2 regions of the Kiloniella antarctica genome follow, and region 2 is predicted to be linked to the other one. Evidence: predicted binding sites of a transcription regulator. Region 2 holds the regulator's gene; the other holds the start of a gene.
The links. The regulator PhoB, encoded in region 2, activates phosphate uptake and scavenging genes when phosphate is short. The targets are predictions, from matches to a motif close to TNTCATAAAACTGTCA.
Positions count from the first base shown of each region.

Region 1: a site for PhoB is predicted at 2,064-2,079, ahead of ACFSKO_RS05735 (inorganic phosphate transporter). Genes of this name have one in related genera too.

Region 1 covers NZ_JBHUII010000001.1:1,206,462-1,209,887, forward strand. The annotation lists gene ACFSKO_RS05725 (cobalamin biosynthesis protein) at 1-708, shown strand, start outside; gene ACFSKO_RS05730 (lipid-binding SYLF domain-containing protein) at 942-1,643, opposite strand; gene ACFSKO_RS05735 (inorganic phosphate transporter) at 2,199-3,426, shown strand, end outside.
Region 2 covers NZ_JBHUII010000001.1:897,846-901,271, forward strand. The annotation lists gene pstB (phosphate ABC transporter ATP-binding protein PstB) at 1-427, shown strand, start outside; gene phoU (phosphate signaling complex protein PhoU) at 439-1,194, shown strand; gene phoB (phosphate regulon transcriptional regulator PhoB) at 1,199-1,915, shown strand; gene ACFSKO_RS04285 (hypothetical protein) at 2,155-3,132, shown strand; gene ACFSKO_RS04290 (tRNA dihydrouridine synthase) at 3,291-3,426, shown strand, end outside.

The DNA of each region.
Region 1 (3,426 bases), 310 kb from region 2:
GCAGCAGGATATGCTCTTTCTATCATTACCCGTAATGCGCCATTTTTATGGTTGATTGAGGTGTTTTTTATTGCCTTTTGCCTTGATCATCGTGCGCATCAGGTTCGGTTGAGACGGGTACGTAAGGCCTTAGCTCTTAAAAGTTTGGTCACGGCCAGGGGGGAACTCTACCCACTGGTATCGACTTTGTTTCGGTTGCCGGACCTCAATCGATTAAACGAAAGCCAGATGGCTGTGGTTTCTGTTGGAGGTATGGCCAGAGGGTTTGTTACTGGTTTTGTTGCTCCTGCACTTTGGTATGGTCTATTGGGACTACCGGGTTTGTTTGTACAGCAGGCTGTTCATCAAGGCGTAAGGTTTTATCGACAAAGACACCTTCAAGCGCCGTTGGAACATAATTTTAGCAGAGCCTTTATGGCCTTTGATCAGGTTCTCCTTGTTCTTCCGGATGCGTTGAGTGCCCTTTTGTTTATATGTGCGTCCATCTTTGTGCCGGGGACTTCTCTTGGGCAGGCTTTTTCCCGTTGTTGGCGGGGAAAACGTATGGCGGATGCCGCCTTGGGTGGGGCGCTAAGACTCAATTCTAGCGGACCAAGTGAGAGTAATTGGCGTAGAGAATTGGAGCGAGGAAACCTTGTGGTTCTCATTGCGGGTATTATGGGCATCGGTTTAATTGCGGGCGCGGTTTTGTTGAGATTTACAATCTAAGGCTTTAGATTTTTAATATTTACTCATTTAGAGTGTTGGCTGTAATCACACTTTGAAAAGCTTTGGCAGGGAGTAACAAGCTTCTGAGGTGTAGTATTTCACTAGTAATTTCTTTCTTGCTGGAAGAGAGAGGCGAGATTCCGAGGAGTTGATGTTAAGGGCTGGTAGTATAGAAAAGCCAGCCAAAGATCGTTGGCTGGCTTTTTTGAGGGAAAGAACACAAAAGTATCGATCTAAGGCAGAGCTGCTCTAAGTTTTTCAGAGTGTGGGTTTGAATAAGCGCGCTCTATGGTAATGGCACGCGGAGTTGCGCCTGCTCCATAATAACTGGAGTTATAACTTTCACGGGTAAAGAGCTTGGCTCCTTCTAGGGCACCGCCCCCAAACAGTCCCACCGAGCTGGAGAACGCATAAACATCAGCATCAAGATTAGTTGTGGTAGAAGCTTCTGCACCAGCTCCAAAAGGTCCGACAGCAATTGATATATCTGCTCCAAATTTGATTTCGCTGTCTAGCATTGCATCGACAGCACCTTGGTTCATAAGTGTAAAAACAACTTCGGACACTTCCCCTCCAATTTGCAAGCCAATGCTGCCAGCGGCGAGAGTGTAAAAAGCCGGATTACTCCAGGTACCATCAGAACCTTTTACCAGTAAAATGCCGGAACCGCCTTCACCCCCAACGATAAATCCACCTTTGACCAATTGCGGGATGATCAAGACGCCCTTAGCTTTGTTGGCGAACTTTTTCAGGATGGCATAGTCAGGATTACTTAACATTTTTTCAAGGGTGTATCGGGATTCTCCAACGAGTTCCTCTGCATCGCTTGCGGCTTGCGCGGGGGTGAGAAGGGCAAGTGGGCTGAGTAGGCTGATGATAAACGCAAGCCTCATGGCGCTGGCTAAAGGGAAAGCCTGTGAGAGCTGCTTGATCATTTTGTTCTCCTGGTCGGTAGCTGTTGGGTTGGATTAGTATGATTAAATTCTGGTTGTAGTATTACAGGAAAATACAAAAAGGGGCAGAGACATTTTGTGTCATGTATTTTCTCTATATGAGGCTCTGCGAGCGCAACAATTCGCAAGGTGGGATTGAGGGGCCATGAAGGTGGTCGAATTTTATGCAGGCATGTCGTCATGCGAAAGCCCTGTTCTAGATAAAAGCGTAAGACATGGTGTCAACCATTGCTATGCCCGATAAGAGCCGTCTTAGAAATCCACGATGTGTTATCATGTTGAGACCATCAACTTTTACTGGGTGAGTTTTGGGTATTGGAGTAAGTATCAGAGATAATAATGGGCAAATTATGTTTTTGTGAAGCTAATGGCGAAGTGTTTTTGGGTGACCAAAGCTGATCCTGTCATATTGCTGTAACATTAGAGTCACGAAACGATAATTTGTCATTTATCTGCAACGAAACTATCACATTTCAAAATTGTACTGATGCCCCATGTTGCCGGGATAACCCAAATAGTGGTGTGAAGGTTTTAAAAATGACGACGTCTAATCAATCAGGTAAAGCGAACAATGCTTCTTCGAAAGAAGCCAAATTAGCGAAGCCTTCCTTAGATAAAGATCTAAGCAAGATTGTAACGTTAGAAGAGGCCACACGGTCTATTTCCCAGCAACTGTTTGCGCCAGGCCTTGCGATACTCTTTCTTGCGGTTGCGGGCGGGTTTGCATCAATCCTTATTGGTGCGCAACCAAACGCAGTCTACATCGTTGTTGCGGCCACACTAGGCGGTTATATGGCGCTGAACATTGGGGCAAACGATGTTGCCAATAATGTAGGGCCTGCGGTTGGTTCTCGTGCCTTGACCATGACGGGGGCTTTGTTTATTGCCGCGATTTTTGAAAGCGCGGGCGCATTGTTGGCCGGAGGCGATGTTGTTTCAACTATTTCAAAAGGGATCATTGATCCTTCATTGGTGCCAGATAGTCAGACTTTTATCTGGCTTATGATGGCAGCGCTGCTTTCATCTGCGCTATGGGTGAATCTCGCAACTTATATTGGAGCTCCCGTCTCGACGACACATGCTGTTGTTGGAGGGGTGATGGGCTCTGGTATAGCGGCCGTTGGTTTTGGCGCGGTTAATTGGTTTACCATGAGTAAGATTGCGGCAAGCTGGGTTATTTCTCCTGTCCTTGGTGGTGTAGTCGCCGCTATTTTCCTAGCGTTTATTAAAAGTAATATTATCTATCAGGATGATAAAATTGCTGCAGCGCGACGCTGGGTGCCGATGTTGCTTGCTATTATGGCGACAGCTTTTTCCTGTTATCTGATGATGAAGGGCTTAAAAAAGATCTGGAAACCAGATTTTGAAATTATAGTTTTAATCAGCTTTGGAATTTTTATTGCATCGTATGTTGCCCTCAAGCCCGTTATTCGCAAGCAATCTGAGGGGTTGGAAAATCGAAACCAGTCTTTACGTAAACTGTTCCATCTACCTCTGATTTTCTCAGCGGCACTTTTATCATTTGCCCATGGGGCAAATGATGTTGCCAATGCTGTTGGTCCGCTTGCTGCGGTGATGCACGCTGCCCAATCCGGGGATATCGCGGCCAAGGTTACGATCCCGATTTGGGTGATGGTGATCGGGGCGATGGGGATTAGTTTGGGCTTATTCCTTTATGGCCCTAAACTAATTCGAATGGTTGGAGAACAAATTACCAAGATGAACCCGATGCGGGCTTATTGCGTGGCACTTTCTGCTGCAATCA
Region 2 (3,426 bases):
ACATGGGACTGTGAATAACAAAGAGGAACTCGAAGAGTGTGTCGAAGAAAGTTTGCGTCGCGCAGGTCTCTGGGATGAAGTAAAAGATCGCCTCGACAAACCCGGTACCGGTCTCTCAGGCGGACAGCAACAACGCCTTTGTATTGCCCGTGCCATTGCGATCAACCCTGAAGTCATCCTTATGGATGAACCTTGTTCTGCTCTAGACCCCATTGCCACAGCAAAGATCGAAGAATTGATCGATGAGTTGCGCAAGAGATTTACGATTGTAATCGTAACCCACTCCATGCAACAGGCCGCAAGGGTCTCACAAAGAACTGCTTTTTTTCATATGGGCGAAGTGGTTGAAGTCGGTGAAACAGACAGACTCTTCACCAGCCCCCAAGACGACCGTACACAAGGTTACATTACTGGACGTTTTGGTTAAGGATTATAGATATGCCAGATACAAAAGACCATATCGTCAGTTCTTTCGATAAAGAATTACGCACCATCCATGAAATCATTATTCGTATGGGGGGCATGGCGGAAAACCAGCTCGCTGAAGCTGTTGACGCTCTCGTTCAACGCGACAGTGCCAAGGCAGAGTTAGTAAGAGCAGAAGATGCAAAAATCGATGCCTTAGAAGAAGAGTTAGAATCAGCAGTTGTGCAATTAATCGCCCTTCGCCAACCCGTAGCAAACGATTTACGTGCGGTTATTTCCGCCCTCAAGATCTCTTCTGATCTCGAGCGGATTGGCGATTATGCCAAAAACATCGCCAAGCGCAGCATCGCCATCAATCAGATGCCCCCGCAAAAATCGGTTACAAGCATTATGCGTATGTCTCGGCTTGTTCAAGAAATCGTCAAAGATACTCTTGATGCATTTTCTAACAGCGACAAAGACAGAGCAATTGACGTCTGGCACCGAGACGAAGAAGTTGATGAAATGTACACTTCTTTGTTCCGTGAGCTTCTCACTTACATGATGGAAGATCCACGCAACATTAGTGCCTGTACCCATATGTTATTTATCGCAAAAAACATCGAACGCATGGGAGATCATGCCACCAATATTGCCGAAACTATTTACTATCTATCCACAGGTGCGCGCCTAGAAGGCAAGCGACCAAAGGGAGACCGTACTTCCTTTCAGGTGCTCAGTCCAAATAGTGATGCGCCCGATAATAATGACAGCGAAATAGAAATTTAATACAATGGAAAAAAAGGACCTTTCCATGAAGCCTCTCGCTTTGATCATCGAAGATGAAATCGCCCTGACAACCTTGCTTCGCTATAACCTTGAAAAAGAAGGTTTTCGCGTTAACGAAGCTCATGATGGCGAAGAAGCTCTACTCCGTGCAAAAGAAGAAGCTCCAGATCTGATTTTACTAGATTGGATGCTTCCTTTGCTCTCAGGTATTGAGGTTTGCAGACAACTTCGTCGCTTGCCAGAAACCAAGGGTGTCCCGATCATCATGCTCACCGCACGCGGTGAAGAAACAGACAAGATCAGAGGTCTTGATTCTGGCGCAGATGATTATATGACCAAACCCTTTTCTCCTGCAGAACTCATTGCCCGTATTCGCGCCATCATGCGTCGCAGCAAGCCAGAAACAGTTACTGAAGCTTTGGCATTTGAAGACATAAATATGGACTTGGCAGCCTATAAGGTTTACCGCGGTGAGCGTGAAGTCCACCTCGGCCCAACCGAATTCAAACTGTTACGTCACTTGATGCAAAACCCAGGACGTGTCTTCAGCCGAGAACAGCTATTGGATTCAGTCTGGGGTCATGATGTGTACGTAGAGCCACGTACCGTTGACGTACACATCAGACGTCTGCGTAAAGTATTGAATGAAGGTCCCGAACTCGATCTTATTCGGACGGTACGATCCGCTGGGTACGCTCTGGATAGAGCCAAAGCCGCTTGACCCTTTGAAATCATATCAAAATTTCTAAAAAATGGCCGTGTTTATCACGGCCATTTTTTGCTTATAAGCCATTTTATGGTCTTATCTTTATTCTTTGTTTAGCAAGGCTTCATCACTCTAAGAGAATACAGAAGATAGTGCGAACACTACATAACTCATTGTTTTCTTGCACTCGATATGGATGACACCAACTCCTTCTGTTATCCTATCCTTCTAATCAAAATCTTAGAGGTAAGATCGTGAAGAATATCCATTTTCTGATCATAAGCAGTTTCATTTCCCTGTTTCTGCTTACCGGATGTGGTTCTCAACCAAAGTCCCAAGCCACGTCGGCTCAACCCTCGGCCACGGTTTCCTCCCCTAATGATACAGCTCAACAAGAAAATGCTTACTTTCTCACGGACAATAAAATGGCGCGTCTTGAAGCAAGGGAATATCCCTGGAGTGCGCTTGGTCGCCTAAATGTGGCAGGTCGCCACTTTTGTAATGGCGTGATGGTCGGCAAAAACAAACTTTTAGCTCCTGCTTCATGTCTCTATGATTTGGTAGAAGGCAGATGGTTTCAGCCAAAGGAAATGGTTTTTGTTGCGGGCTATCAAAGGGACGATTCAACAATTTTTTCTCCTGCTGAAAGTTACCAAATTGCACAAGGATTTGTTCCAAAGAATCAAAACTTGAAATCCATGCTCAATAACTGGGCACAGATCAGTCTCTCTCTCCCGCTCGGAGATCACACAGGATGGGTCGGTGTTCGCAATCAGGTAACCAGACAAGACCTGACTATGGTGGCGGGTTATCGCCGCGGATGGGAACATGTACAGGCACTTTTCCCTTTGTGTAATCCATCCGATACCCTCAAAAATAAGTGCCCCCAGCATAGTGATGGTCCCCTGAACCGTTATATCATAGAAGAAACTGGCCTCTCCCTCGCGCCAAATCATCCTATTTCTGCGCAAACCATCGCGCTTTGGAACTTACCAGCCTCACCGCAAGCCCCAACACAATTCAACTATGTCTCCCCGATTCCCAAAGATAGTGTGCAAAGGCTGCTGGTCGACTTGGGATATCTGGACCAAAGCTCAACCGAGATCTCGACGGCAACGTCAGAGGCTCAACAGGACCTTGGGGGTGCTCAAAATGGTCAGGCAGATATCAACACGCTCTATCTTCTCCTGAGAGAACTAAACCGCCTCCGCAATGGCAGCCCGTCATCATAAATTTGAGAACAAAGATATTGGACAACACGGATTTATAGTTCTGATTTTTGACTCTAGGACGCATAGGGCGGTAAAAGCCTTCACGACAGAGAACTGCATTAGGATGACTTTCCACAGTTTATTTGTCGATTCTTACATCAATTTTGCGAGTTAACATAGTGACGTTAATCCTGGCCCCGATGGAGGGGCTCGTCGATGCTCAAATACGCGCCGTTCTCACCGCCATCGGTGGGGTTGATCGCTGCGTGACCGAGTTTATCAGGGTTAACGATCTGGTCTTACCCCCAAAAATAT